One region of the Duganella sp. LjRoot269 genome, then DNA from elsewhere that is predicted to be linked to it. Evidence: riboswitches for the same ligand, from Rfam matches in the RefSeq annotation. Region 1 holds a riboswitch; each other region holds the start of a gene.

Region 1 (10,314 bases):
CGACCCCCTGCTTGCAAAGCAGGTGCTCTCCCAGCTGAGCTAATCCCCCTGAGATTTACTACAAGGCAGAAACTGGTAGGGCTGGTTGGACTCGAACCAACGACCCCCGCGTTATCAACACGGTGCTCTAACCAGCTGAGCTACAGCCCCAAATGCTGTTCTTTAATATTGACAGTCGATAAGTGTGAACGCTTGATGAGTAGTCATTGCTGACCAGTGCTACTCTAGAAAGGAGGTGATCCAGCCGCACCTTCCGATACGGCTACCTTGTTACGACTTCACCCCAGTCACGAATCCTACCGTGGTAAGCGCCCTCCTTACGGTTAAGCTACCTACTTCTGGTAAAACCCGCTCCCATGGTGTGACGGGCGGTGTGTACAAGACCCGGGAACGTATTCACCGCGACATGCTGATCCGCGATTACTAGCGATTCCAACTTCATGCAGTCGAGTTGCAGACTACAATCCGGACTACGATACACTTTCTGGGATTAGCTCCCCCTCGCGGGTTGGCGGCCCTCTGTATGTACCATTGTATGACGTGTGAAGCCCTACCCATAAGGGCCATGAGGACTTGACGTCATCCCCACCTTCCTCCGGTTTGTCACCGGCAGTCTCATTAGAGTGCCCTTTCGTAGCAACTAATGACAAGGGTTGCGCTCGTTGCGGGACTTAACCCAACATCTCACGACACGAGCTGACGACAGCCATGCAGCACCTGTGTACTGGTTCTCTTTCGAGCACTCCTCAATCTCTCAAGGATTCCAGCCATGTCAAGGGTAGGTAAGGTTTTTCGCGTTGCATCGAATTAATCCACATCATCCACCGCTTGTGCGGGTCCCCGTCAATTCCTTTGAGTTTTAATCTTGCGACCGTACTCCCCAGGCGGTCTACTTCACGCGTTAGCTGCGTTACCAAGTCAATTAAGACCCGACAACTAGTAGACATCGTTTAGGGCGTGGACTACCAGGGTATCTAATCCTGTTTGCTCCCCACGCTTTCGTGCATGAGCGTCAGTTTTGACCCAGGGGGCTGCCTTCGCCATCGGTGTTCCTCCACATATCTACGCATTTCACTGCTACACGTGGAATTCTACCCCCCTCTGCCAAACTCTAGCCTTGCAGTCTCCATCGCCATTCCCAGGTTGAGCCCGGGGATTTCACGACAGACTTACAAAACCGCCTGCGCACGCTTTACGCCCAGTAATTCCGATTAACGCTTGCACCCTACGTATTACCGCGGCTGCTGGCACGTAGTTAGCCGGTGCTTATTCTTCAGGTACCGTCATTAGCCACCTGTATTAGAGGTAGCCGTTTCTTCCCTGACAAAAGAGCTTTACAACCCGAAGGCCTTCTTCACTCACGCGGCATTGCTGGATCAGGCTTGCGCCCATTGTCCAAAATTCCCCACTGCTGCCTCCCGTAGGAGTCTGGACCGTGTCTCAGTTCCAGTGTGGCTGGTCGTCCTCTCAGACCAGCTACTGATCGATGCCTTGGTGGGCCTTTACCCCACCAACTAGCTAATCAGATATCGGCCGCTCCAGGAGCATGAGGTCTTGCGATCCCCCACTTTCATCCTTAGATCGTATGCGGTATTAGCGTAACTTTCGCTACGTTATCCCCCACTCCAGGGTACGTTCCGATATATTACTCACCCGTTCGCCACTCGCCGCCAGGTTGCCCCGCGCTGCCGTTCGACTTGCATGTGTAAGGCATGCCGCCAGCGTTCAATCTGAGCCAGGATCAAACTCTTCAGTTTAATCTCTGTTACTTTGACACTTTCGTGTCACCAGCATTTCTGCTGGGTCGCTCACTCAAAATACTGACAGGCCACTATTTTCATAGCGCCTATTTCATTACTTCTTGTGAACATTTGATATTTTTTAAGTTTCACGAAACCCGAAGGTCTCGTGTGCACTTCCATCAAACGTCCACACTTATCGACTGTTAATTTTTAAAGAACTTTGTTTGGTACTGCTTGCTGAAGAAGCGTTGTGTTCATCAGCGAAGAGGCAAGATTATGAAGCGTTTCGAATGTTTCGTCAAGCACTACATTTTCTTCTCTTTTCCCGCAACACTCAGCATTTGCATGCACCGTTTCGCGGGGAGGCGAACTATAGCAAGAGCCGCCGCCGCTGGCAAGGGTAAAATAGCGATTCTACCGATTTATAAGTCGCCCCATGTTCATTCCAACCATCCCTACTATCAATAACGAGGCGCTGGCGGCCCTGCTGGACAAGGCCATCAACAATAAAACCAAACCGCTGGGCAGCCTGGGCGTACTGGAGTCGCTGGCCAAACAAATCGGGCTTATACAGAACACACGCGAACTCGCGATCACGCGGCCAGCCATTCTGGTATTCGCCGCCGATCACGGCGTGGTGGCGGAAGGCATATCCGCCTATCCGCAAGACGTGACCTGGCAAATGGTGGAGAACTTCCTAGCGCGCGGCGCCGCCATCAACGTCTTCGCGACGCAGAACAACTGCGAACTGCACGTCATCGACGCCGGCGTCAATCATGACTTCGGCCCGCGCGACGGCCTGACCGACCGCAAGCTCGCCCCCGGCACCAGGAACTTCGCCCACCAGCCGGCGATGAGCCGCGACACCTGCGACGCCGCACTGGCCGCCGGCATGGCATTGGTCGCGGAACTCGATGGCAATGTCGTCGGCTTCGGCGAAATGGGCATTGGTAACACCACCGCCGCCGCCGCGCTGATGCACAAGCTGACCGGCGTCCCGGTAGCGCAATGCGTGGGCGCCGGCACAGGCCTGTCCGCCGACGGCGTACTGCGCAAGCAGCACGTCATTGAGGCGGCAGTCGCCAGACACGCCGCAGCGGTGGAACCGCTGGATGTCCTGTCCACCTTCGGCGGACTGGAAATCGCGATGATGGCCGGCGCCATGCTGAAGGCTGCGGAAATGCGCAAGGTGCTGCTGATCGACGGCTTCATCGTCACCAGTGCGCTGCTGGTCGCCGCGCGCCTGCAGCCAGCGATCCTGGACTACTGTGTGTTCTCGCACTGTTCGGACGAAAGCGGACATCAACAGATGCTGGCCGCGTTGGGCGCCAAGCCGCTGTTGAACCTGGGCCTGCGCCTGGGCGAAGGCACCGGCTGTGCGCTGGCGCTGCCGCTGCTGCATGCATCGGTCAACTTCGTGAACCAGATGGCCACGTTCGAGTCGGCCCACGTCAGCGAAAAGTCCGAGTAAGCACCGTGCATCAACTACGCCTGTTCTTCACCGCGCTACAGTTCTTTACCCGCCTGCCGATTCCCGGCTGGGTGGGCTTCGATCCGGCGTGGTTGAACCAGGCATCGCGCTACTTTCCCGCTGTCGGCGCGGTCGTCGCCGCCATCACTGCCGGCGTGTACGCGCTGGCGGCCTTGGTCTTTCCCTCGCCGGTCGCGGTGCTGCTGTCCACCGCCGCAGGCATCTATGCCACCGGCGCCTTTCACGAGGACGGCTTCGCCGATACGTGCGACGGCTTCGGCGGCGGCATGACGCCGGAGCGTGTGCTGGAGATCATGAGAGACTCGCGCATCGGTGCCTATGGTGCCATCGGCGCCATCTGCCTGCTCGGCCTGAAGTGCGTCACGCTGGCCAGCCTGCCGCCTCTGACCGCCATCGCCGCGTTATTTGTCGCCCATCCTCTGTCCCGGCTGATGGCCACGTCGCTGATCTGGCGCCTGGACTACGCGCGCGCCGAAGGCAAGGCGAAGCCGTTGGCGCAAAAGATGAACAACGGCGAATTCACCATCGCCGCCACTACTGCCGTCATCCCCGCGCTGGCGATGATCGCCCTGGGTTGGCTGACCTGGCATGCGCTAGCCGTCGGCATCATCGCCGCCACCATCGCCACCATCTGGCTGGCCCGCAAATTTATCCGCCGCATCGCCGGCTACACCGGCGACTCTCTCGGCGCCGTGCAGCAGGTCACCGAGGTGACGTTCTACCTGTGCGCGCTGGCCAGCATGCACCACGGCGCACTGCCTTGGTAACGCGATGCGGCTGATACTGGTCCGCCACCCTCAGCCGCTGGTTGCCGCTGGCATCTGTTATGGCCGCACCGATCTCGCCGTGGCCGACGACCAGATGGCGCAAACCCTGGAGGCACTGTCGGCCGCCCTGCCGCGCGGCCTGACGCTGTATTCCAGTTCCTTGCGGCGCTGCGCCAGCCTTGCCGCGCAACTGGCGCCGCAACTGCACTCCCCTGCGGCGATTATCGATGCGCGCATCGTGGAGATCGACTTCGGCAGCTGGGAAATGCAACCATGGGACAACATCCCCCGTGCCGATATCGATGCATGGGCCAGGGATCTGGTTCACTACCGCCCAGGCGGCGGTGAAAGCGTGCTGCAGATGGCCGAGCGCATCGCCACCTTCCATGCGGACCTCCAGCGCCGGCAGCGCGACGCCATCATCATCTGCCACGCCGGTGCGATGCGCCTGCTGGCAGCCTGCCACGCCGGCCTGTCGCCGGCGGAAATGGCGCTGCAGGCCGCCCAACGCCCGCATCAAATCGGCTACGGCGCCACGCTCGTCCTCGATCGCTAAACCGTCGCCCCATGACCGGTGCAGCACAAACCCGTATAATGGCCGGGTTTTGGTGCTCGCGCGTCCGTCCGGATGCGCAGTTAAACGGGAAACACGAAGCCGATAGTCCAGTCGATAACGGCCCACGTGTGCTGCCCCCGCAACGGTAAGCAAGTGTCGCAAGTCACGCGCGACAAACCTCCTCTGACAACCACTGTGCTCCGCATGGGAAGGTGAGGCGGTCTAACTTGCCAGCCCGGATACCGGCCAAATCAGGTGGAAGTGAGCGAACGGGATGTGCGCAAACGGATCGGGCCGGCCTTCGTGGCACGGCTCCGTGCGGCGCATTGCCCAGTTTTCCGCTTCTGTTCAATCTGGCCTACGGGGACGTCGGCCGGTTGCTCTTAACAGAAATTACATCATGACCCTTCGTATCTCCCGTCCTGCCGCCCTGACGTCGCTGGCGTTCGCCCTGGCGACCGCCTATGCCCACGCCGAACCCGTGGCTGGCACCGTGCTGGTCACCGCCACACGCAGCCCGCAGGCACTGGCCGACGTCATCAGCGACAGCGTGACCATCGGCGCCGGGCAAATCGCCCAATCCGGCGCAGGTTCCATTCTCGACCTGCTGCAGCGCCAGCGCGGCATCGAAGTCGCCCGTAACGGTGGCTCCGGCACCAACTCCACCGTGTTCATTCGCGGCGCCAACAGCAACCAGAACATCGTACTGGTCGACGGCGTGCGTATCGGCTCGTCCACCACGGGCGCCGCCAACTGGAGCGCCGTTCCGCTGACCGCCATCGACCACATCGAAATCGTTTATGGTCCACTGAGTTCCCTGTATGGCGCCGACGCCATCGGCGGCGTGATCCAGATCTTCACCAAGAAGGGCAAGGGCGCGCCGGCGCTGACGGCCTTCGCCGGCTACGGCACCGACAACACCCGCGAGGGCGACGCTACCATCTCCGGCGCGACCGGCGGCGACCATAGCGTCGGCTACGCCGTCAGCGTCGGCAAGGAAAAGTCGGACGGTTTCTCGGCCACCCGCCCGGGCAGCAGCTCGTACAACGCCGACAAGGATGGCTACGACCGCGAAAACGCCTCTGGCCAATTCAGCATGCGCCTGGCCGAAGGCCACCAAGCCGGCGTGCTCTTCATGCACAGCAAACTCGATTCGCAATACGACAACGGTTCCTCGGCCTACGATGTCCGCTCGAACGCAAAGCTCGAGAATGCTGCCGTCTACAGCAAGAACCAGATACTGCCAGCCTGGCAAAGCCTGTTGCAGTATTCGCAGACCAAGGACGAAGGCGCCACCTACAGCAGCGCCGCAGCCTCGGGCTATTCGCAGATCAACACCAAGCAGACCGACTTCTCGTGGCAGAACGACGTGCAGATCGGCGCCGACGTGCTGCAACTGCTGTACGACCACCGCAAGGAAGAGGTACAGAGCAACGGTTCCGCGCTGCTGAACCGCGACCGCGTCACCAACTCCTACGCCGTCTCGTACAACGCGCGCCGCAGCGCCAATCTGCTGAACGCCGGCATCCGCCGCGACAACTCGGTCTACGGTTCGAAAAACACCGGCTCGCTGGGCTACGGTTACGCCTTCACCCAGCAGCTGCGTGCTACCGCCAGCTACGGCACCAGCTTCCGCGCACCGACCTACAACGAGTTGTACTACCCGCAGTTCGGCAATCCGAATAACAAGCCGGAACAGGGCAAGAACGCGGAAGTCGGCCTGCACTACGATAGCGGCATGACCGCACTTGGCGCCAGCTACTATCACAACCGCCTGACCGACCTGCTGGTCAACACCAACCCATGCCCGTTCGGCTCCAAGGATTACCCGTTCGGCTGCGCCTACAACGTCAACCACGCGCTGCTGGAAGGCCTGACGCTGTCCGCCAGCCAGAAGCTGGGCAGTTTCAACTTCAGCGCCAACGCCGACTTGCAGGATCCGAAGGACGAGACCACCAACAAGCGCCTGCAGCGCCGCGCCAAAAAGCATGGCAACCTGGCGGCCGAGTACAGCACAGGCACCGTCAACGCCGGCGTGGAGGTCGAGCTGTCCGGCGATCGTTACGACGATGCGGCCAACAAGAACCGCCTGGGCGGCTATGGCCTGGTCAACCTGTACGCAAGCTATCGCTTCAACAGCGACTGGTCAGCGCTGGTCCGCTGGAATAACGTAGGCGACAAACGCTACGACCTGGCGCGCAACTACGCCACGCCTATGGGCAAGGTATTTGCCGGCATCCGCTACGGTTACAAGTAAGCGTATTGGTGTAATCTGCCGGACGTGGATCCCTTCCCCGTCCGGCAGCTTTTTTCGAAAGCAGTGCATGCATTCTTTCTCCCGTAATCTGAGACAGCGCGCCACCATCACCCTGACCGGGCTGGTGCTGTTCGCCTTCGCCAGTCTGATCTTCTCCGGCATGACCGGTTCGGTCTCGATTCCGCTTTCCGATATTCCCGCAGCAGTCGGTGAACTGCTGCATGGCCAGGCCCAAACGCTGGCCGCCACCCTGCTCGATCTACGCCTGAGCCGGGCAATAACCGCTTTCGTCACCGGCGCCGCCCTGTCGCTGGCCGGCGTGATGATGCAGGCGCTGTTGCGCAATCCGTTAGCCGATCCCTATGTGCTAGGCATTTCGGCCGGTGCCTCCGTCGGCGCGCTGGCCGCGCTGCTGTTCGGCTGCGCCATCTGGATGGTCGACGCCTCGGCCTTCGGCGGCGCGGTCGCCATCTCGATGATGCTGTACCTGCTGGCCCGGCGCGACCTGCGCGGCGGCGCGGCGGCCGAAGGCGGCACCGCCCTGTTGCTGCTGACCGGCGTGATCCTGTCTTCCGCCTGCATGGCGATGGTGACGCTGATGTTGTCGATCGCGCCGGAAAGCCGCCTGCGCAGCATGGTGTTCTGGATGATCGGCGACCTGGCCGGCGCACCGATGCGCGCGCTGCCCTGGATCGTGCTGGCCGGCGGCCTGGTATTCGCATTGCGCAGCGCCCGCTCGATGAACGTGATGGCACTGCATGCGGAAGCCGCCGCCACGCTGGGCATCCGCGTCGGCGCCTTGCGCAAGGGGCTGTTCTTCGTTTCCGGCCTGCTGACCGCCAGCGCGGTCACCAGCGCCGGCAGCGTAGGTTTCGTCGGCCTGATCGTGCCGCATGCCTGCCGTTTCGCCGTCGGCCCCGACCATCGCGCACTGATTCCGGCTGCGGCACTGGCCGGCGGCACCTTCCTGCTGCTGGCGGACACACTGGCACGCACCATCATCGCGCCGCAGCAGCTGCCGGTGGGAGTGCTCACGGCGCTGATCGGGGCGCCGGTTTTCCTGTATCAATTGCACCGGCTGCGTAAATAAGATGATCAGCACCCACAACCTCTCCCTCAAAATCGGCCAGCGCCAGCTGGTCGCAGATCTGAACTGGCGCGTGCAGGAAGGCGAATGCTGGAGCGTCATCGGCCGCAACGGCGCCGGCAAGAGCACTTTGCTGCGTACGCTGGCGGGCTTGCGCGATCCCGATGGCGGTCATGTGGCGATCGGTGGACGTCCATTGAACGAATGGCCGCTGGCCGAACTGGCGCGCCAGCGCGCCTTTCTGGCGCAAAGCCGCAGCGACGCCTTCGCATACAGCGTCATCGAAACCGTGCTGTCGGCGCGTCACCCCTATCACGACAACCGCTACTGGGAAGGCAGCGACGACCACGCCATCGCATTGAAGTCGCTGGAAGCGATGGAAGTGGCCGACCTGGCCGAGCGCGACGTGCGCACGCTGTCCGGCGGCGAGCGCCAACGGGTTGCCATCGCGGCGATGCTGGCGCAGGACACGCCGCTGCTGCTGCTCGACGAACCGGCCAACGCGCTGGACCTGGCACACCAGGTCAGCGTCATGAGCCTGTTGGCGCGCCTGTGCCGCGAACAAGGCAAGACCGCCGTCATGATCGGCCACGATTTGACGCTGGCTCACAGCGTCTCCACCCACGCGCTGCTGCTGATGGGTGACGGCCGCTGGCTGGCCGGCACTACCGCCGAGGTGATGAAGGCCGATATCCTCGGCGACTACCTGGGCCATCCAATCGACATCATCCAGCACGGCAAGCGCAGCATCTTCATCCCTATCGAGGAATCCGCATGAGCGAACAGAATACCGACGAGATCAATGCATTGAACGAGCGCCACCGCGTGCGCATGGAACGCAAGAAGGCCATCATCGACGCCAAGATCGCTGCCGCCGACAAACAGATCGGCATCATCATCGTCAACACCGGCAACGGCAAGGGCAAGAGCTCCAGCGGTTTCGGCATGGTGATCCGCGCCATGGGCCACGGCATGAAGGTCGGCGTCGTGCAGTTCATCAAAGGCGCGATGCAGACCGGCGAAGAACTGTTCCTGCGCCGCTTCCCCGAGGAGGTCAGCTTCCACTCGATGGGAGAAGGCTATACCTGGGAAACCCAAAACCGCGAACGCGACATCGAGAAAGCGCAGCTGGCATGGGAACAGGCCAGGCGCTTCCTGGCCGATCCTGAAATCGGCCTGGTGGTGTTCGATGAACTGAACATCGCCCTGAAGTACCGCTATCTGGATGTGGAAACCATCATCAACGATTTGCTGGCCCGCCCGGCGATGCAGCACGTCGTCATCACCGGACGCGGTGCACCGCCGGAGCTGATCGCCATCGCCGACACGGTGACCGAGATGGAAGTCGTCAAGCACGCCTTCAAGGCGGGCATAGGCGCTCAGGCCGGGACCGAGTGGTAATGACTGCGCACCTTGAAGTGAAAGCGCTGCTGGTGGCTGCCGTGGCTTCCGGTCAAGGCAAGACCACCGTGACGGCGGCGCTGGCGCGCAAGCTGGTGAAACAGGGTAAGCGGGTGCGCGTGTTCAAGTGCGGTCCGGATTTCATCGATCCGATGCTGCTCGAACGCGCCAGCGGTGCGCCGGTGCGTTCGCTGGATTTGTGGATGGTGGGCCGTGAGCTGTGCCGCAGCCAGCTGGCGCAAGCGGCCGTCGAAGCGGACGTGATCCTGATCGAAGGCGTAATGGGCCTGTACGACGGCACGCCGTCGTCCGCCGACCTGTCGCGCGAGTTCGGCGTGCCGGTGATGGTGGTGATCGATGCTTCCGCGATGGCGCAGACCGCCGGCGCGCTGGTACACGGCCTGCGCGACTACGGTCCGGTCGAAATGGCCGGCGTCATCGCCAACCGCGTCGCCAGCGAAGGCCACGCCAGGATGGTGGCGGCCTCGCTGCGCGACATTCCCTTGTTTGCCACCCTGCCCCGGCAGGCAAAATCGCTGCCGGAGCGGCATCTCGGCCTCGTGCTGCCGGGTGAGGTGAGCGACATCGACGATCTGCTCGACAGCCTGGCCGACCAGCTGGTGTTCGACGAAGCGGCCTGGAACAGCCTGCGCCCGGTGCGCATCGAGATCCCCGACGCGGCAGCCATGGTACAGGCGCCGCTGCTCGCCAGCCTCACCATTGCCGTCGCGCGCGATCCCGCTTTCATGTTCCTGTACCCGGCCAACCTGGACACGTTGCGCCAGCTCGGCGCAACGCTGGCATTCTTCTCGCCGTTGGCCGACGAAGCGATACCAGTCGAAGCAGGCGCGGTCTATCTTCCCGGAGGCTACCCGGAGCTGCATGCCCAGGCTTTGTCGCAGGCGGCCGCATGGCAGGCTTCGATCCGAACCGCCCATGCGGCAGGCGTGCCTATCGTCGCCGAATGTGGCGGCATGATGGCGCTGGCCGATACACTCGCTGATCAATCCGG
Region 2 (10,314 bases), 4.5 Mb from region 1:
CGTCAAGAGCCTGAACGATTTGACCGTGGGCTGGCGGGGCAATGGCGTCAGCCAGTCGAGTGGCTTCGCCAATGGTTACCTGCAATTCGACAGCAACAAAGTGAAACTGGCGTCCGGCATGCAGCTGAGCGGGAATGACATACGCCTGTACACCGGAAAAATCGTCTTGCCGAGCGATGCCACCATTGTTGGCACTGGCACCGCTCCTCAAGTGTTTATCAAGTCCTATGGCAACGTCAATATCGGGACCGGCGCGGATTTGATTGAGACTTTCGATATGAATCTGAGCGACACCACGCTGCAGAAGATACGTAACGCCGATATCAGCATCGCCAGTCCCAATGGTCAAGTGAATGTGACCGGTGCGCTCGACCTGACTGGACAGACCTACTACGCTCGCAACCTCGAACTGGGTGCGACAGTCGGCGGGGCTGCGAGCACCCTGGTGTCGATCGCTGCACCGATCAAGGTAGCCGGTGAATTGGCACTGAACGCGCCGGCGGTCAACATCGCTGCGACAGCGATGGGCGACGTTGTCTCGATCGGCGCCAACAGCTTGACGCTGGGTGCCGACGTCACGTCCAACACCGCCAGCATTGCGCCGTTTGACCACAACTACAAGATCCTGGTCGGCGGCACGGGTTGCTCGGCGGGCAGCTTTGCCGGCTGCCTGGAAATCACCAAGCTGTATCACATGGTCACGCCGACGTTGGGCCTCGGCGACAAGGGCGCGACGGATAACGTTGGCGATATCACGGTGCAAAGCCTGGTCGCGGGCGGCACCGGTGTCGATTCGCTCAACGCGCTCACCACGCGGGTGGGCTTGCTCAGCTACGGTGGCGACATCACGCAGACCGGCTCGATCAGCGTGAGCGATCTGGGTGTGGCCACCAACGGCAATATCAACCTGACCAATGCCGGCAACGCGGTGGATAACATCGCCATGTGGCAGACCGGGGCCGGCAAGACCATTCAATTCACGGATAGCCGCAGCGTGGCGATCAGCCGCTTGACGGGCGGCGACGTCAGCGGCGCTACGCTGTATGACATCAGCGGTGTGCAAAGCGAGGGTGACGTGACGCTGACTGTGGCGGGCAATATCAGTACCGCCACGGGGGCGATGCAAGGGGCTATCGTCGCAAATACGCTGACGATGGACGCCACCCAAGGTATCGGTACCGAATCCACCGCGCTGAAGACCAATGTGTCGGCGCTGTATGCCACCAACACCGCCGGTGGCCACAGTACCACCGACATCAATATCGCCAACGCCAACAACACGGCCCATGATGCCACTTACATGACGGTGTACAAGGCGCTGCAGGTCGACAGCGGAGGCGGCAATGACGGCGATGTCAGGATCGAAAACTGGGGCGGCTTGAAGATCGCCGCGGCGCCGTCGCCAGCCCCGTCGCCGGCGCCGGCCTATGGCGTAGTGACGGGCAGCGGCAGCATCACGCTGCAGACGCACAGTCCTCTGGTCATCGATGGCAACGTCAGCACGGCGTCCGGCAATATTTCGCTGGCTGCGGGTACCAGCTATGATCCTAGCAACCAGATCACCATCGGTAGCGGCGCCACCGTGGCGTCGACCAGCGGCACCATCTCGGTGACGGCGGCCAGCTACACGGTTACCGCCGGCGGCAGCGTTGCCGACGTCCATGGCCCGGTGACGCAGGCGACGACTGTTCAGCAGCCGCCGACACCGACTCCTGCGCCGACACCAACGCCGACGCCAACTCCAACACCAACTCCAACACCAACGCCAACGCCAACGCCAACGCCAACGCCAGTGCCGACTCCGGTGCCAACGCCGACGCCTACACCGACGCCAGTGCCGACTCCGGTGCCAACGCCGACGCCGACGCCTACACCGACGCCTACACCGACGCCAGTGCCGACTCCGGTGCCAACGCCTACACCGACGCCAGTGCCGACTCCGGTGCCAACGCCGACTCCAACGCCAACGCCGGCCCCGACGCCAGTACCGACGCCAACGCCAACGCCGCCACCATCGGCCGATATCTGCACGATCGCGCCGAATTCGGCGTTGTGCCAGGTGTTGTCGCCGCCGACGGCCAGCGAGCCGGTGAAGCCGGTGCAGCAGGCGTCGAACGAAATCATCAAGACGGTGACGACGTCTGCGCCCAAGACCGACCTCGATCAGGTGGCGTTCCTGGATACGAAGAAAACCACCACGTCCAGCGGCGGCGCCACCACGGGTGGCGCGGCCACCTCGACCACGCCTGACGACACCAAGTCCGACAAGACAGCCGACAAGGCTGCGGACAAGACCGACACCAAAGAAGTTGCATCCACTGACAAGAGCGGAACCAAAAATGAACCTGCTAAAAAAATGTACTGTAATTAAAGCGCTGATGCTGCTGGCGCTGTGTGGCGTCGTCAGCGCCAGCTGGGCCGCGCAGGTGGCCGGCACCATCGTGCAACTGAGCGGGCCGCTGCTGGCCAAGAAGGCCGACGGCGTCGTGCGCATCCTGTCGATGCGCTCGGAGGTCGAGAGCGGCGACACGCTGGTGACGGAGAAGAACACCTACGCCATGGTGAAATTCATCGACAACAGCGAAATCACGCTCAAGCCGTCGACCACCTTCAAGGTGGAAAACTTCAGCTACGACGCCGGCAAGCCTGACGGCGACAACGCGTCGTTCAATCTGGTCAAGGGCGGCCTGCGTTCAGTGACTGGCCTGCTGGGCAAGCGCAACAAGGAAAAGTTCGCGATGAAGACGCCGAGCGCCACCATCGGTATTCGCGGCACCACCTTCATTGCCGAGTGGGTCGAGCCGTCGGAGCAGGCTGTCGCCGCGCGCGAAGCCTACCTGATGGCCAGTACGGCCGCGCTGGGCGACGCCTACCCGGTCCAGCCGCTGATGCTGGCGCAGGTCAATATCCCGCTGCCGAGGACGGTGACCCCGACCGCCGGGCCCGTCCTGCCGCCCGGCCTGTACGTGCAGGTGATCGATGGGCTGATCAATGTGAGCAACAGGGGCGGTACCCAGAACTTCGCCGCCGGCCAGTTCGGCTTTACACCAAACCCGATCCAGCCGCCGGTCATCGTGCCGAAGAATCCGGGCCTGCTGTTCACGCCGCCGCAGGCATTTAGCGCGCCGCCGCCTACATCGGGGACGAGCACGCCACCCAAGTCCAACGCCGTCGATTGCGAAGTACGCTAATCCCGTCGTCGCCATACCAGGAAGGCCAGGTTTGATACCTGGCCTTTTTTATTTGCAAAAACGCTTGACCTTCCAATCATGGGATACTTGATGCTGACAGCATACAGATAGCAACGGGCGTCATCATGAATCAGCAAGCGATCAAAATTGAAGGCATGAGCTGTGCCTCCTGCGTGGGCAGGGTGGAGCGGGCGCTGGCGGCGGTGCCGGGCGTGGACACGGCCAGCGTCAACCTGGCGACCGAGATGGCGCGTGTCGAATCGGCGCAGCCGGTGGATATCGCGTTGCTGGTGCAGGCGATCGACAAGGCCGGCTACCAAGGCATCCCCGTCGTGCCGGACGCAGTGGCCAATGCGCAGGCACCGATGCTTGCGCGCGGCTTGCCCGGGCCGCGCGATGGCCATGCCGTCCTGCTGGCCGCGTTGCTGTCTCTGCCCTTGGTGCTGCCGATGCTGATGGAGCTGGCCGGCGTGCACTGGATGCTGGATGGCCGCATCCAATTCCTGCTGGCGACGCCGGTGCAGTTCTGGCTGGGGGCGCGTTTCTATCGCGCCGGCTGGCTGGCGGTTCGCGCCCGCAGCGGCAATATGGATTTGCTGGTCGCGCTGGGCACCAGCGCCGCCTATGGCCTGAGCGTCTATCAACTGCTGGCAGGCCGCGGCACCATGCCGCATCTGTACTTTGAGGCGTCGGCCGTGGTCATCACGCTCGTCCTGCTGGGCAAATGGCTGGAGGCGCGGGCCAAGCGGCAGACCGCATCGGCGATCCGCGCCTTGCAGGTGCTGCGTCCGGAATCGGCGCGGGTGCGGCGCGGCGCGCAGGATATCGACGTGCCGATCGCCGAGGTGCGCATCGGCGACATGGTGGTGGTGCGTCCCGGCGAGCGGGTGGCGGTCGACGGCGTGGTGACGGAGGGCGCCAGCCACGTGGACGAGGCATTGATCACGGGCGAGAGCCTGCCGGTGGCGCGTCACGGTGGCGACCACGTCACCGGCGGCGCCATCAACGGCGAGGGGCTGCTGCTGGTGCGCGTGACGGCGGTCGGTGCAGAGAGCACGTTGGCGCGCATCATCCGGCTGGTGGAAGACGCGCAGGCCGCCAAGGCGCCGGTGCAGCATCTGGTGGACCGCGTCAGCGCGGTGTTCGTGCCGGTGGTGCTGGTGCTGGCGGCGTTGACGCTGGCCGGCTGGTGGCTGTTCAGCGGCGATATGGAGCATGCCATCATCAACGCGGTGGCGGTGCTGGTGATCGCCTGTCCATGCGCGCTGGGGCTGGCCACGCCGGCCGCCATCATGGCCGGCACCGGCGTGGCGGCGCGTTACGGCATCCTGATCAAGGATGCGGAAGCGCTGGAGCTGGCGCATCGCATCACCACGGTGGCTTTCGATAAAACCGGTACGCTCACCGAAGGCAAGCCGTCGCTGGCGGCGCTGGAGCCGGCACCGGGCGTGGCTGCGGCGCGCCTGCTGCAACTGGCGGCCGCCATACAGCGCGGCAGCGAGCATGCGCTGGCCCGCGCCGTGGTGGACGCCGCCGCAAAGGACGCCGACTCCGTCCCCTTGTCCGCATCCGATGTCGCTGCCTTGCCCGGCCGAGGCATCGCGGCCTCCGTTGACGGCAGGCGCATGGTGCTGGGCAGCACGCGCCTGATGCAGGAGCGGGGTATCGACTTGTCCGCGCTAGAGGCACGCGCGGGGGAACTGGAGCGGCAGGGGCATACCATCTCCTGGCTGGCCGACGTGGACGACAAACAGCTGTCAGGCCTGCTCGCCTTTGGCGACCGCGTCAAGCCGCAGGCCCGCGCGGCCGTGCAGGCGCTGCACGCGCTGAACATCCACACCGTCCTGCTTACCGGCGACAACCAGGGCAGCGCCGACGCCGTCGGCAAGGAACTCGGCATCGAGCGCGTGACCGCCAACATGCTGCCGGCGGACAAAGCCGCCGCCATCGCCGCGCTGAAGCACGAGCATGCATGCATCGCCATGGTCGGCGACGGCATCAACGACGCGCCGGCGCTGGCGGCGGCCGATGTAGGCATCGCCATGTCCAGCGGCACCGACGTCGCCATGCACGCCGCCGGCATCACGCTGATGCGCGGCGATCCGGCGCTGGTGGCCGCCGCCATCTCGATCTCGCGCCGCAGCTACAGCAAGATCCGCCAGAACCTGTTCTGGGCCTTCATCTACAACCTGGTGGGCATACCGCTGGCGGCCTTCGGCCTGCTCAACCCGATGGTGGCTGGCGCCGCGATGGCGCTCAGCTCCGTCAGCGTCATCAGCAATGCGCTGCTGCTGCGCCGCTGGACACCGGAACACGCGAAAGGACAACCATGAATATCGGACAAGCGGCAACGGCCACCGGCATCACGGCCAAGATGATCCGCTACTACGAGAGCATCAACCTGATTCCGCCGGGCCGGCGCAGCGATTCCGGCTACCGCATCTACGGCGACAACGACCTGCATGCGCTGCGCTTCGTCAAGCGCGCCCGCACGCTGGGCTTTTCGCTGGAACAGATCCGTGAGTTGCTGTCGCTGTGGCAGAACAAGGAGCGGGCCAGCGCCGACGTCAAGACCATCGCCATGGGCCACGTGGCGCAGCTCAATCAGCGCATCGCCGAGCTGACCGAAATGCGCGACACGCTGCAAACCCTGGCCAGCTGCTGCCACGGCGACAACCGGCCCGACTGTCCGATCCTCCAATCGCTCGCCGATTAACGTATAATCGCCACGTTTTGGTGCTCGCGCGTCTGTCCAGGCGCGCAGTTAAACGGGAAACATGAAGCTGGCCACGCCAGCCAACATGTGCTGCCCCCGCAACGGTAAACAAGCGTCGTCACCGACGACAATCCGCCTCTTTGAACCACTGTGCCTCGGCATGGGAAGGTCAGGCGGTTTCGCTTGCCAGCCCGGATACCGGCCAGACAGGTGGAAATGCCCAGGCATTTCTTTTCAATCCGCGCACGGGGAAGTGAGCGGATTGCGTCTGTTTTGATCTACACATATGCATCGATTTTGCGCGCCTCGGCTACGCCGGCTGGCGGCCGTGCCTTGCGCACGCGCCGTTCGCGTGCCCGCGCGCCTCCGCGGCCTCCCTCTTTCTTCCTCTCTTCCTACAGGACCATCCCATGCTTAACCTGCCTGCCGACGCGGCCGTGCACTCTATCGAGACACTGCTGTATTCCATCTCCACTGTCCTTTATCTGCCGGTCCTGCTGGGCATCGCGGCGCTGGTGCTGCACATGCTGGTGTGCTTCGGCACCTTCGGCGCTGAGTGGCTGGAGCGCCGCCGCGGCGTGCACGTGCTGGTCGCCACCGCTAAACAGGAGATGGCCGCCGTGCTCACCGCGCAGGAAGGCGAACCGGGACTGGACGCACGTCTCGAACGGCTGGTGCAGCGCGCCGACGCCAACGGCGTGCGCCGCCTGGACAGCGTGCGCTTCGTGGTCCGCGTCGGTCCGGCGCTGGGCCTGATGGGCACCCTGATTCCGATGGGCATCTCGTTGGCCGGACTGGCGCAGGGCAACCTGCCGAAGATGGCCGAGTCGATGACCACCGCCTTCACCGCCACCGTGGTCGGCCTGGCCTGCAGCGTCAGCGCCTATGTACTGAGCCTGGTGCGCGAGCACTGGCTGCGCAGCGACCTGACCGAGATCGCCTACGCCGCCGAAGCCCATCTCGCGGCGCAAGACCACAAGCCGCACCTGGTCCGCGCGGGGGCCTGAGATGCGCTATCTGAACCGCCACCGCTATAGCCGCATCGGCGAGCATAACGAGGATCCGCTGGCCGGCGTCGCCAACCTGTTCGACGCCAGCATCGTCTTCATCGTCGCCATGATGCTGGCACTGTTCTCGGCCTGGAACATGATGGACCTGCTGGATCCGAACTCCGAAGTCACCATCGCCAAGAAAAGCGCCGACGGCCACGTGGAAGTGCTGACCAAGAAGGGCGCCGAGATCAAGGTCAGCAAAGTCAGCGACAAGCCATTGTCCGGCTCCGGCAAACGCCTGGGCACCGCGTATCAACTGCAGGATGGGAAGGTTGTCTATGTACCGGAATAAGCTGTTTGCCAAATTCGGGGCGCTGGCCCTGTTGCTGATCTCCCTGTGCATAGGCGGCTACGTGCATTCCGCGCAGGCGCCGCGCACCTTGGCGCTGATGCTGGGCGATGTCGAGTCGCGGCCCGCCGTGCTGGCGGTACGCGGCCTGCAGTCGGAGTTGAAGGACCTGAACGTCGCCGTGCGCATCATCCCCGCCAACGGCATGACGCCGGCCGACCGCGCGGCCTTGACCGGCGCCGACGTGGTGGTCATCACCGCCAAGGGACGGCAGGCGATGACCGGCCTGAGCGCCGAACTGCTGGCGCTGCAAAAGGCGCGCCGCCCGGTGTTTGCCGTCGGCGGCGCCATCGACGACAGCCTGCGCGAGCAGGGCGTGCGCGACGACAAGACTATCCAGTCCTACCACAGCGAAGGCGGCGTGGAGAACATGGGCAACCTGCTGCGCTACATCCTGCGCAACCACTTCGGTTCGAAGGTGGCGGTGGCGCCGGTGCACGCGATGCCGGAGGTGGGCCTGTACGACGTTGCCGCCAATCGCACTTCGGACAGTTATGAGCAGTACTTGCGCGGTTACGCCAACTACAAGACCGGCGCGCCGTGGATCGCCGTGCCGTTCTACCGCGCCAGCCTGGTGGCGGGACAAACGCTGCCGCTGGCCGCCATCGTCGCGCGGCTGGAAGCGAGCGGCTACAACGTGCTGCCGGTGTTCGGCTATCCGTACGACGTGCCGCTGCGCTTCCTGCTGGATGAAAACGGCAAGAGCCGCGTCGACTTGATCGTCGCGCTGGGCATGAAGGTCGGTGGCACCGCCAATACCGGCGCACTGCTGGACAAGATCGGCGTCCCGGCGATCAACGCCATCACCTTGAGCCAGCAGTCGCTGGCGCAGTGGCGGGAATCGAAAATCGGCCTCGATATCATCGAGCGCACCTGGCAGCTGGCCGGCGCGGAGGTGGCGGGCCTGATCCAGCCGACCGTCGTCGCCAGCCGCGAACGCATCAGCGATGCACAGACCGGCCTGGCCTACGTCGAGGAGACGCCGATCCCCGAGCGCATCGAGCGCCTGAACGAGCGCGTCGCCGCCTGGATGGCCTTGCGCCAGAAAGCCAACGGCGACAAGCACATCGCCATGATCTACTTTAATTATCCGCATGGTTCCGAGACCATCGGCGCGGCCTATCTGAACGTGCTGCCGGAGAGCCTTTGGCAGATCGTCCAGCGACTGAAGCAGGAAGGCTACCAGACCGGCACGGCGCTGCCGTCGTCGCAAGACGAGCTGCAAGGCGAGATCCAGCAGTGGGGCAACTACCCCGGCAAATCCAGAGGCGACTACATGGCTGGCCTGACGCATCTGGCCGAAAGCGGCCAGGCGCTGCTGGTGCCGCTGGCCGATTATCAGCAGTGGTTCGCCACGCTGCCGCAACCGCTGCGCGCATCGATAGAAAAATCCTGGGGCAAGCCGGAGAACGCACCGGTCCTGTGGCGCAACGCCAAAGGCGAGCCGTTCTTCGTCTACCCGGCGCGCCGCTTCGGCAATGTGTTGATGGCGCCGCAGCCCGGCCGCGCGTGGGAGCAGAACCTGGAGAAGCTGCACAACGAAGTCAGCATGCCGCCGTCGCATGAATACATCGCGTTCTACCTGTGGCTGCAGAAGGGCTTCCGGGCCAACGCCGTCATGCACATCGGTACCCACGGTACGCAGGAATGGCTGACCGGTAAGGAGGCCGGCCTGTCCGATAGCGATCCGACCGAAGCGCTGATCGGCGCCATGCCCAACATCTATCCGTACGTGATGGATGACGTGGGCGAGGGCATACAGGCCAAGCGCCGCGGCATGGCCACCATCATCGACCACATGACGCCGCCGTTCGACGTGGCCGGGCTGAATCCCGACCTGCGCGAGCTGGGCGCCCTGCTGAACGACTATCGCGTGGCGGAGCAGAAAAGCCCGCTGCTGGCGCGCAGCCATCTGGTGGCGATCAACCGGCTGGCGGCCAGGAGTGGCGTGTTGAAGGACATGAAAAAAACCGAACTCAAAACCGAAGCCGACATGGAAGGGCTGGAGGAATACCTGGACGACACAGGCAGCAAGCTGACGCCGTTCGGCCTGCACACCTTCGGCGTAGCGCCGAACGCCGGGCAACGCAACGCCACCGCGCGCGCGGTGGTCAGCCTCGATACGACATCGACCGCCGAGCAAAAGACCAAACGCATCGCGCAGCTGGAAAGCGACATCGAGCGCAGCGCGGCTCTGGAGCTGGAGCGCCTGATGCAGGCGCTGTCCGGCCGCTACATTCCGACCGGCGCCAGCGCCGACCTGGTACGCAATCCCGATGCGCTGCCGACCGGCCGCAATTTCTTCGGCCTCGATCCGTCGCGCATCCCGAGCAAGACCACCTACGAAGCCGGGTACAAACTGGCGCAGCAGTTGGCCGAGGATTACCGCAAGCGCCACGGCGCCTGGCCGGACAAGTTGAGCATGAACCTGTGGGGCGTCGAAACGTCGCGCCATGAGGGCATCATGGAGGCGCAGGCGATGGCGCTGATGGGCGTACGGCCGACGTGGGACGAACGTGGCCGCGTCACCGGCGTGGAAGCGCTGAGCCGCAAGCAGTTGGGCCGTCCACGCGTGGACGTCACGCTGATCTCGTCCGGCCTGTTCCGCGACTTGTTCGGCAATCTGCTGACGTTGATGGACCAGGCGGCGCAGCTGGCGCAGCGGCAGGATGATGACGGCGACAATGTGATGCGGGAGCACAGCCTCAAGACGGTCGCCGCATTGCAGGCGCGCGGCATCTCCGCCGAGGAAGCGCAGCGCATGGCCTCGGTACGCATCTTCGGCTTGCCGAGCGGCGCCTACGGTACGCAGATCGAAAAGCTGATACCGCTGACCAACGCCTGGCAGAACGAGAAAGAAGTGGCGGACGTGTTCATCAACCGCATGAGTCATCCGTTCGGCGCCGGCTACTGGGGCGACGACAAGGCCGACCCGGGCCAGCGTCGCGAACTGTTCAAGCAGGCCATCAGCGGCAGCAAGATCGCGCTGCACAGCCGTTCCAGCAA
Region 3 (10,314 bases), 900 kb from region 1:
GCAGCTGCAGCACCAGGTCGCGGCTGGCCAGCGCCACGCCGTGGGCCGACTTCAGCGGCCGCAAACGGTGGGCGCACACCGGCACCAGCACCGCCTGCACGTCCTCCGGCAGCACGTGGTCGCGGCCCTCCAGCGCGGCCCAGGCGCGCGCCGCCTGCAGCAGCGCGATGGCCGCGCGCGGGCTCATGCCCTCGGCGAACAGGCCGTTCTGGCGCGACGCGGCGGCCAGCGCCTGCACGTAGTCGATCAGCGCCGGCGACGCGTGGATGCGGCGCAGCTCCTGCTGGGCGGCGGCCAGCTCGGCCGGCGTCATCGCCGGCTTCAGCGACTTGAGCAGCACGCGGCGGTCCTCGCCCATCAGCAGCGCGCGCTCGGCGGCGGCGTCCGGGTAGCCCAGTGAAAGGCACATCAGGAAGCGGTCCAGCTGCGATTCCGGCAGCGGAAAGGTGCCGATCTGGTGGGTCGGGTTTTGCGTGGCGATGACGAAGAACGGCTCCGGCAGCGCGCGCGTGACGCCGTCGGCGCTGACCTGGCGCTCCTCCATCGCCTCCAGCAGGCCGGATTGGGTCTTCGGCGTGGCGCGGTTGATTTCATCGGCCAGCAGCACCTGGGTGAAGATCGGGCCCGGATGGAACACGAAGCCGTTCTTTTCGCGCTCGTAGATGGAGATGCCGTTGACGTCGGCCGGCAGCAGGTCGCTGGTGAACTGCACGCGGTTGAAGCGCAGCCCCAGCGACAGCGACAGCGCGTGGGCCAGCGTGGTCTTGCCCACGCCCGGCACGTCCTCCACCAGCAGGTGGCCGCCGGCCAGCAGGCAAGTGAGCGCCTGGCGGATCTGCAGGTCCTTGCCGACGATGATGTGGCCAACCTGCCTGGCGACGGCGTGCAATTTTGTGTACATGGTATGTGTGGTAGATTAGCGCTTACCGGATTCTATGCGAGAAACTGCGCAGAGGATACAGATTGATCCGCAGTACAAAATACCATGACCACAGCCATCTACAGCCATCCCGATTGCGCCCGCCACGACATGGGCGACTGGCACCCCGAATCGCCGGCGCGCCTGCAGGCGATTGCCGACCAGCTGATCGGATCGCACATCAGCGACCTGCTCGAGCACCGCGAGGCGCCGCTGGTGCGGATCGAGGACCTCGAGCGCAACCATAGCCAGAACGCCATCGCCATCGTGCGCGACAACGTGCCGGCGCCGGGCGACACCTATCCGATCGATGGCGACACCTCGCTCAACGCCTACAGCTGGCTGGCCGCGCAGCGCGCCGCCGGTGCCGCCGTGGCCGCGACCGACGCCGTCATCGACGGCGAGATCCAGAACGCCTTCTGCTCGGTGCGCCCGCCCGGCCACCACGCGCGGCCGGTCGAGCCGATGGGCTTTTGCCTGTTCAACAACGTGGCCGTCGCCGCCAAGCACGCGCTCGACGCGCGCGGGCTGGCGCGGGTGGCCGTGGTCGACTTCGACGTCCATCACGGCAACGGCACCGAGGAAGCGCTGATCGCCGAGCCGCGCGCGCTGATGGTCAGCTTCTACCAGCACCCGTTCTATCCCTACTGCGAGCCGGAGCCGATCACCGAGCGCCTGGTCAACGTGCCGGTGCCGGCGCACAGCAAGGGCGACGTGGTGCGCCGCGTCGTCACCGAGCAGTGGCTGCCGGCGCTGCATGCCTTCAAGCCGGAGATGATCTTCATCTCGGCCGGCTTCGACGCCCACCGCGAGGACGACATCGGCGGCATGGGCCTGGTGGAGGCCGACTACGCGTGGATGACCGAGCAGGTGATGGAGGTGGCGCGCCTGTACGCCAAGGGCCGCATCGTCAGCTGCCTCGAAGGCGGCTACAACCTGTCGGCCCTGGGCCGCAGCGTGGTCGCGCACCTGAAGGCGCTGGCGGAACTCTGACGTAAAAAAAGCCGCCCGGCGGAACGGGCGGCTTCTGTGCTTGGCGGATGCGGATCAGGCGTTGACGGCGCGGCCGTTGTTGGCCGACCAGCGGTACAGGCCCCAGACCACGGCGACGCCGACGACCAGCGCGATGATCATCGTGTGCGCCTCGCTCAGCGAGTTGGCGATGGCCAGCGGCTCGCCCTTGCCCGACACCACGATCAGCCCGGCCAGCGCGACGTTGAACAGGCTCTCGCCGACGATGAAGCCGGACATCACCAGCACGCCCAGGCGCTTGGCGGTGTCGCCGCCGACCTTGTGCTCCATCGCGCGGTCGAACAGGTAGCCGGTCACGGCGCCGATGCAGACCGGTGTGATCACCGCGCTCGGCAGGTAGATCGCCAGGCCCACGCCCAGCGGCGGCAGGCTGTACTTGCCGTTGCTGGATTTCTTCAGGCCGTAGTTGGTCAGCACCAGCAGCAGGCCGACCAGCGCGCCGTAGCCCAGCAGGTCCCAGCGCAGCTGGCCGCCGATGACGCCTTTGGCCAGGGTAGAGATCAGCAGCGCCTGCGGCGCGGCCAGCGGCTGGTCCGAGATCGAATTGAGGTTGGGCGCGCCGACGAAGCCGTTGGCGTGATTGAGCAGCTCCAGCACCGGCGGCACCACGCACGACCCGGCGACCACGCCGATCAGCAGGCCGACCTGCTGCTTCCATGGCGTGGCGTCGACCAGCTGGCCGGTCTTCAGGTCCTGCAGGTTGTCGTTGCCGATCACGGCGACGGCCAGCACCACGGTGGTGACGAACAGCGCGTAGGCGATCAGCGCCTGCGCCACTTCCGGGCCCATGACGCTGCGGCCGACCATGCCCACGCTCAGCGCGGCGCCGAGGATGGTCAGGATGGCGATGCCGGACACCGGCGAATTGGAGGAACCGATCAGGCCCGCCATGTAGCCGCAGACGGCGGCGGCGAACATGCCGGCGATCAGGATGTAGCCGATGCCGACGGCCACCAGCGGGAAGGCCAGCGAGGCCAGCGGGCCGCCTTGCAGGAAGCTCGCCAGCAGCCAGCCGGCCGGCACCATCGACAGCAGCGTGACCAGGCCGACCACGAAGATCGGCAGATCCTGTTCGGTGCGATCGAGCACGCCGCCGTTGGCCTTGGCCTTGCGCGACGACTCCATCGCCGACTTCAGGCCGCCGAGGATGGGCTTGGCCAGGCCGGCCAGCGTGATGATCGCCGCCATGCCGATCACGCCGGCGCCCATCATGCGCACTTCCTTGGACCAGATGCCCAAGGCGTGGCCGGCGGCGTCGACGCCTGCGGCGGCCGGCGTCAGGGACGTCATCAGCGGCACCATGATGCCCCAGGCGATGACCAGGCCGGCCAGCATCGCGACGCCGACGGTGATGCCCATCAGATGGCCGGCGCCGATCAGCGCCAGCGAGCTCGATGCGCCGATGCCGGTGGCGCCCGCGCCGGTGCGGAAGTAGATCGACACTTCGCCGGCCATCAGCTTGACGGCGGCGCCGGCGGCGAAGACGGCCGAGGCCACGCTGCCCCAGATCACCGCCCACAGGCCGGCCTTGCCTTCGGCGGCGCCGGCGCGCGAGGCCATGCCGACCTTGAGCACTTCGGCCGCGGCCACGCCTTCAGGGTAGGGCAGGTCGGACTGCGACACCAGCGCGCGGCGCAGCGGCATCGTGTACATCACGCCCAGCACGCCGCCGATGGCGCAGGCGCCGAAGGTCGGCCAGAACGGCACCTTGGCCCACCAGCCCACCATCAGCAGGCCTGGCAGCACGAAGATCACCGACGCCAGCGTGCCGGCGGCCGAGGCGATGGTCTGGACGATGTTGTTTTCCTGGATGGTGGCATCCTTGAAGGCGCTGAGCAGCGCCATCGAGATGACGGCCGCCGGGATCGAGGTGGCGAAAGTCAAACCTACTTTCAGGCCGAGGTAGACCTGAGCCGCCGTAAACACCAGCGTAATCAGAATGCCCAGAATAATGCCGCGAAGAGTGATTTCCTTCGGGTTGGACGGTGCAGCTATGCTCATCTTCAGCACTCCGGTTTGATAAATGGTTGTTTATATAATCAGAAAAATCGAAAAGCGACCCATGATATCCGAAGTCCGGACGGGGCTGCGGGTAAAATAGCGGATTGTCAGAACGATTTTGAAGGTCAGAGCATGTCGATACAATGGTACCCGGGGCACATGAACGCCGCCAAGAAGAAGGCGGCGGAGCAGATGGAGAACACCGATCTGGTGATCGAGGTGGTCGACGCGCGCCTGCCCGAGGCCAGCACCAATCCGATGGTGGAGGAGCTGCGCAAGTTCCGCCAGCGTCCATGCCTGAAAATCCTCAACAAGATCGACCTGGCCGATCCGGCCGCCACGGCGGCCTGGGTGGCGTACTACAACGCGCAGGAGGGCGTGACCGCGTTCGCGATGACGACCAAGAAGCCGGCCGACGTGGCCCGCGTGCCCGAGCTGGCCAAACAGCTGGCGCCGCACCGCGGCGTGCCGACCAAGCCGCTGCGCATCATGATCATGGGGATACCCAACGTCGGCAAGTCGACCTTGATGAACGCGCTGCTGAAAAAGCGCGTGGCCAAGGTCGGCGACGAACCGGCGGTGACCAAGCAGCAGCAGAAGCTGTACCTGGACAAGAACACCATCCTGGTCGACACGCCGGGCATGTTGTGGCCGAAGATCGCGCTGCCAAGCGACGGCCTGATGCTGGCCGCCAGCCATGCGATCGGCTCGAACGCGCTGATCGAGGAAGAGGTGGCGGTGTTCCTGGCCGACGAGCTGCTGAAGCACTACCCGCAGCTGCTGGTGGCGCGCTACGGCTTCAAGGAGATCGAAACCTTCGACGGCATCGCCGTGGTGGAGGGCGTGGCGGCCAAGCGCGGCTTCCGCCAGAAGGGCGGCGACCTCGATTTCGAGAAGGCCTCGCACACCTTCCTGGGCGACTACCGCAGCGGCATCCTGGGCCGCATCTCGCTGGAGACGCCGGCCACGCGCAAGGAGCGGCTGCAGATCCACGAAGCCGAGATGGCGGTCAAGGCCGCCGAAAAAGCCGCCATCGCCGCCGCCAAGGCCGAAGCCTACGCCAACGGCAAGCGCGGCTCTTAAAGATCCGGGGTCAGATCCGACATTTGGACACGAGCTCTGCCGTAATGGCGATTACGGCAGAGCTCGTGTCCAAATGTCGGATCTGACCCCGGATCTGTTTAGCCGAAGCGGAAGCTGGAGACGGCCAGCGATCCCATGAACGCGTCTTCGTGGTAGGGCACGGCCGCCGCTTCGTCTTCGGCCGCGCCCAGCGCCACCATCAGTGGCAGCAAATGCTCTTCGCGCGGATGCGCCATGCGCGCGGCCGGGGCTTTTTCCCATTCCAGCAGCTGCGCGCTGCGCTCCTTCGGCGGCAAGGCCATCGTCGCCCTCAGCCAGCCGTCGAACGCGTGCGAGGCCGCCGCGCCCTGCGCGTTGAAGGCGCGCAGGTTGTGGTAACTCAGCCCGCTGCCCACGATCAGCACGCCTTCCTTGCGCAGCGGCGCCAGCAAACGACCCACTTGCAGGTGCGTCAGCGGATCGAGGCCGTGCTTCAGCGACAGCTGCACGATCGGCACGTCGGCATCCGGATACACCGGATACATCGCGCTGAAGGTGCCATGGTCGAAGCCGCGCTGCGCGTCCAGCTGCGCCGGGAAGCCGCCGGCATCCAGCAAATCCTTCACCTGCGCCGCCAGCTCCGGCGAGCCGGGCGCGCTGTACTGCACCTCGTAGGTGTGCGGCGGGAAGCCGCCGTAGTCGTAGATCATCGGCGGCTTGGGCGAGGACGACAGCATGAAATCGCGGCCCTCCCAGTGCGCCGTGATCACCAGCACGGCTTTCGGCGTGACGCCGACCTGGCGCGGGATGTCGCGCAGCGATGCGTCCAGCCGGCCGTACAGATGGCCGACCTGGTCCATCATGAACGGCCAGGGGCCGCCGCCGTGGGAAAGGAAGTAGGTTGGTAGGGTGCTCATGGCATTGCTCCGGTTTGACATTGACATCCACTATAAGCATCGCGGCCGCCGCGATCAATCCATGAAATGTAGATGGATACTATCTAAATTGTTAATGATCCGGCACGCGGGCGTATAATGCCCGGGTTCTGGTGCTCGCCCATGTGCTCACATGCGCAGTTAAACGGGAAACACAGGCCGCCTCCGCTCCACAGCGAACCGGCCAAGGTGTGCTGCCCCCGCAACGGTAACGCGACGTCAAGGTCGCCAGCCCGGATATCGGCCAGACATGGGGGAAGCGTGCGCCGCCACGACGCGCACGGCTTCCGTGCACTTCCGGCTTGCGGGGACGCAGGCGGATGTCTCTTTTGAAAAGATCTGTCATGAATTCCACCGCTGTCCAACCGCGCCTGCTGGCCGCCGCCGTTTCCCTCTGCTTTAGCGCCGCTGTCCCCCTCACCGTGCTGGCACAAGACGTTGCCGGCGCCCAGGTATCCCAGGTGCTGGCGCCCGTCGTCGTCACCGGCTCGCGCTTCGACGCCGACCCTGCCCTGGCCACGATCGGCGCCACCATCATCAGCGCCGACGATATCCGCCGCTCCGGCGCCAGCGACGTCAACGCCGCGATCCGCAAGGTGGGCGGCGTCTACGGCCGCCAGAGCCTGGACGGCAGCCCGGACTTCAGCCTCGACCTGCGCGGCTTCGGCGCCGATAGCAGCCAGAACATGGTCATCGTGCTGGATGGTGTGCGCCTGTCGGAAAATGAACTGAGCAACGCCATCCTGTCGGCCATCCCGATCGACACCGTGGAGCGCATTGAAATCACGCGCGGCGGCGCCAGCGTGTTGTACGGCGACGGCGCCACCGGCGGCGTGATCAGCATCGTCACCAGGCGTCCGGGCAAGAACACCAGCCGCGGCAGCGTGTTCGTCGAAGGCGGCCAGTTCCGCGCCGGCGAGGTGCGCGTCTCCGCCGCGCAGGCGTGGGACGGCTTTGCCGCCGACGCCACGCTGGCCACCCAGCGCACCGACAACTACCGTGACAACAACGAATTCAAGCAGACCCATTTCAGCGGCGGCGCCCAGTGGTTCGCCAACAACGGCCGCATCGGCTTCCGCTACGAAGGCGCGCGCCAGGACACGCATTTCGCCGGCGCGTTGACGGAAGCGCAGTTCAACGCCAATCCGCGCCAGACGCTGACGCCGAATGACAACGGTTCGCTCGACAGCGACCGCTTCACCGCCTTCGCCCAGCGCCGCATCGGCGCCTACGACCTGGCGGCCGACCTGTCGTACCGCAAGAAGACGGTGGATTCGACCTACTTCTTCGGCGCCTCGCCATCGACCACCACCTACGACAGCAAGCAGACCCAGTTCTCGCCGCGCGTGCGCCGCCTGGGCGACATCGGCGGCATGCTGAACGAAATGGTGGCCGGCTTCGACTGGACCGAGTGGAACCGCACCACCACCGCCTCGTACTCTGCCGCCGACGCCACCCAGCATTCGAAAGCACTGTACGTGCGCGACGAACTGCGCTTCGATACCGCCCATGAAGGCCGCGTCTCGGCCGGCGTGCGCCGCGAGATCTTCGACAAGGACTTCAGCGATCCGCTGGGCTACGGCACCACCGCCTACAAAACGGCGCAAGGCCTGAACGCGTGGGAACTGCAGGCCAGTTACCTGCCGGTCGCCAGTCTGACCGTGTACGGCAAGGCCGGCCAGAGCTACCGTGTAGCCAACTCCGATGAAAACGCGCTGACGCCGGTGCCGAATGAAGCGCTGAAGCCGCAGCAGTCGCACGACCTGGAACTGGGCGCGAGCTATGCCACCGCCGCGCAGAAGGTCACCGCCCGCGTCTTCCGCCACAACCTGACCAACGAGATCTTCTACGATCCGACGATCTTCACCAACACCAATCTGGCACCTACCCGCCGCGAAGGCTTCGAAGTCGATGCCGAGCAGCGCATCGGCGCCGACTGGAACGTCAACGCGCACTACCAGCACGTGGACGCCAAGTTCACCGGAGGCGCCAACAATGGCAAGCAGATGGTGCTGGTGCCGGAGAACACGCTGACCGCGCGCCTGAGCTGGACCCCTGCCAGCGGCCAGACTGCCGACGTCGGCGCACAGTGGGTCGACGGCCAGCGCTACGGCTCGGACTTCGACAACACCTGCTCCGGCAAGATCCCTTCCTACACCACGCTCGATGCGCGCTATGCACGCAGGTTCGGCCAATGGGAGCTGGCGCTGGCGGGCACCAACCTGAGCGACAAGCACTACTACTCGCAGGCGTTCACCTGCGATGCCAGGGGCAAGAGCGGAATCTATCCATCGGACGGCCGCCAGCTGAAAGTCTCGGCGCGCTACGAGTTCTGATGAAAGCCGCCACCACCTCCGTTCCCGCCGCCTTGCTGGCGCTGGCGTGCTTGCCGGTGGCGGCGCACGCCGTCACGGTGAGGGACGACGCCGGCAACAGCGTCACCCTCGCCAAGCCCGCGCAACGCATCATCTCGATGGCGCCGCACATCACCGAGCTGTTGTTCGCGGCCGGCGGCGGCGACCGCGTGGCCGGCGTGATGAACTACAGCGACTACCCGGAGGCGGCCAAGCGCCTGCCGCTGGTCGGCAGCGATGCGCAGATCGACATGGAGCGGGTGCTGGCGCTGCGGCCGGACCTGCTGGTGGTATGGAGGACCGGGAACACCGCGCGCCAGCTGGAGCAGCTCAAAAGCCTGGGCATCCCGATCTTCTACAGCGATCCGCACAAGCTGGACGAAGTGGCCACCAGCCTGACCCGCCTGGGCCAGTTGATGGGCACCGAGGCGCTGGCGCAGAGCGCCGCGCAGGATTACCGGCAGAAGATCGCCAGACTGTCGTCCACCTATGCGCGGCGGCCGACGGTGCGGGTGTTCTATCAAATCTGGGAAAAGCCGATTTTCACGCTGAACGGCGATCACATCGCCAGCGACGCGATGCGCGTCTGCGGCGGCCAGAACGTGTTCGCCGCGCTGAAGGTGCCGGCGCCGACGGTCAGCACGGAAGCGGTGCTGCAGGCAAATCCGGAAGCGATCGTCGGCGGCGAGAAGCATGACGCCGAATCCGGCATCAATATCTGGCAGCAGTACAAGGGCATGGAGGCGGTCCGGCGCGGCAACCTGTTCATGCTCGACAGCGAACTGCTGGTGCGCGCCACGCCGCGCATCGCCGACGGCGTCGCCGTGTTGTGCGAAAAACTGGAGACGGCGCGCCGCCGGCGGCCTTGAGGTCCCCTTAATCCCCTCTTAATATGCGCGGCGTAAAAAAGGTGGTAATCTCCCGGCGTTTGCCACCTAACCTGTTGAAGGACTGTTATGCGTTTCCTGAGCTTCCTGCGTCCCCTGATAGCCACCGCCGCCTTTATGGCCGCAGCCGCCGGCGCCCATGCCGCCGACTTCAAGAACGGCCTCGATTACAACACGGTGGACCTGCCGGCCCGTCCGGACACCGGCAAGAAGGTCGAAGTGCTGGAAGTGTTCATGTACCACTGCCCGCACTGCAACGCGCTCGACGCGCCGCTGGCGGACTGGGTCAAGAAGCAGGGCGACAAGATCGTGTTCCGCCGCATGCACCTGGGCGAGGACGCGCAAGCCAAGGCCTTCTTCACGCTGGAAGCGATGAACGCGCTGGGCAACGGCCTGCACGAGAAGTTCTTCCACGCGATCCACGTCGAGCATAACCGCCTGAATACGGACGCATCCATCCTGGACTTCGTGGTCAAGAACGGCGTCGACAAGAACAAGTATCTGGAATTTTTCAACTCGTTCGCGGTCCAAACCAAGATGAAACGCGGTGTGCAGATCGCAAACCAGTATAAAATCGACAGTGCGCCTGCCCTGGTGATCGACGGTCACTACACGACCTCGCCGGCGGTGGCTGGCCACGGCCTGTCGTCCGCTCCAGCGGCGCACGCGGCCATGTTCGCGGTGATGGATAGCCTGGTTGCCAAGTCGGCTCAGGAACGCGCCGGGAAGAAGTAAGGAGCAGTCATGAAAGAGATCAGCGAGGAACGCAAGGCGGCCGAAGGCGAGGTCATGAAGATTTACAAGGAGTCCTCGCCGGTCATCGAGAGCCTGTTCGAATGGGCCTATATCAATCACGTGGCCTGGAGCCTGGCCGTGCTGGCGCTGGGCTTCATCGTCTGGCTGGTGATCGCGTTGACCAACGCCGAGAACCAGCGCAACGCGCTGATGACCAAGCAGTGCGCGGACCCGGTGTTCAAGGGCGAGCTGGATAAGAAATGCCTGCGCACCGTGCACTCGCGCGAGCACTGGTGGGAGCACGTGACGTACGCGCTGACCCATGTCAGTCCCGAAAAATAAATATGCAAAAAGCCCGCAACAGCGGGCTTTTTTTCAGCTGTGGATTA

Evidence for each region. A riboswitch is a leader RNA that binds a small molecule or an ion and turns the genes downstream of it on or off. The one in region 1 is predicted to bind cobalamin.
Region 2: another riboswitch for cobalamin. It lies ahead of ACSQ3S_RS25500 (MotA/TolQ/ExbB proton channel family protein); the one in region 1 lies ahead of ACSQ3S_RS05350 (TonB-dependent receptor domain-containing protein).
Region 3: another riboswitch for cobalamin. It lies ahead of ACSQ3S_RS09500 (TonB-dependent receptor); the one in region 1 lies ahead of ACSQ3S_RS05350 (TonB-dependent receptor domain-containing protein).

What each region holds. Positions count from the first base shown of each region.
Region 1 covers NZ_CAXUSL020000001.1:1,234,823-1,245,136, reverse strand. The annotation lists tRNA gene ACSQ3S_RS05380 (tRNA-Ala) at 1-49, opposite strand, end outside; tRNA gene ACSQ3S_RS05375 (tRNA-Ile) at 74-150, opposite strand; rRNA gene ACSQ3S_RS05370 (16S ribosomal RNA) at 229-1,757, opposite strand; gene cobT (nicotinate-nucleotide--dimethylbenzimidazole phosphoribosyltransferase) at 2,179-3,213, shown strand; gene ACSQ3S_RS05360 (adenosylcobinamide-GDP ribazoletransferase) at 3,219-4,001, shown strand; gene ACSQ3S_RS05355 (histidine phosphatase family protein) at 4,006-4,557, shown strand; cobalamin riboswitch at 4,591-4,822, shown strand; gene ACSQ3S_RS05350 (TonB-dependent receptor domain-containing protein) at 4,958-6,814, shown strand; gene ACSQ3S_RS05345 (FecCD family ABC transporter permease) at 6,882-7,904, shown strand; gene ACSQ3S_RS05340 (ABC transporter ATP-binding protein) at 7,906-8,679, shown strand; gene cobO (cob(I)yrinic acid a,c-diamide adenosyltransferase) at 8,676-9,302, shown strand; gene ACSQ3S_RS05330 (cobyrinate a,c-diamide synthase) at 9,302-10,314, shown strand, end outside.
Region 2 covers NZ_CAXUSL020000001.1:5,696,929-5,707,242, reverse strand. The annotation lists gene ACSQ3S_RS25520 (beta strand repeat-containing protein) at 1-2,371, shown strand, start outside; gene ACSQ3S_RS25515 (FecR family protein) at 2,340-3,191, shown strand; gene ACSQ3S_RS25510 (heavy metal translocating P-type ATPase) at 3,317-5,524, shown strand; gene cueR (Cu(I)-responsive transcriptional regulator) at 5,521-5,907, shown strand; cobalamin riboswitch at 5,910-6,128, shown strand; gene ACSQ3S_RS25500 (MotA/TolQ/ExbB proton channel family protein) at 6,318-6,914, shown strand; gene ACSQ3S_RS25495 (DUF2149 domain-containing protein) at 6,916-7,251, shown strand; gene ACSQ3S_RS25490 (cobaltochelatase subunit CobN) at 7,238-10,314, shown strand, end outside.
Region 3 covers NZ_CAXUSL020000001.1:2,136,105-2,146,418, forward strand. The annotation lists gene ACSQ3S_RS09475 (AAA family ATPase) at 1-901, opposite strand, end outside; gene ACSQ3S_RS09480 (histone deacetylase family protein) at 986-1,912, shown strand; gene ACSQ3S_RS09485 (OPT family oligopeptide transporter) at 1,967-3,952, opposite strand; gene ylqF (ribosome biogenesis GTPase YlqF) at 4,085-5,035, shown strand; gene ACSQ3S_RS09495 (DODA-type extradiol aromatic ring-opening family dioxygenase) at 5,134-5,931, opposite strand; cobalamin riboswitch at 6,044-6,212, shown strand; gene ACSQ3S_RS09500 (TonB-dependent receptor) at 6,294-8,285, shown strand; gene ACSQ3S_RS09505 (cobalamin-binding protein) at 8,285-9,172, shown strand; gene ACSQ3S_RS09510 (thiol:disulfide interchange protein DsbA/DsbL) at 9,260-9,925, shown strand; gene ACSQ3S_RS09515 (hypothetical protein) at 9,935-10,267, shown strand; gene ACSQ3S_RS09520 (efflux RND transporter periplasmic adaptor subunit) at 10,301-10,314, opposite strand, start outside.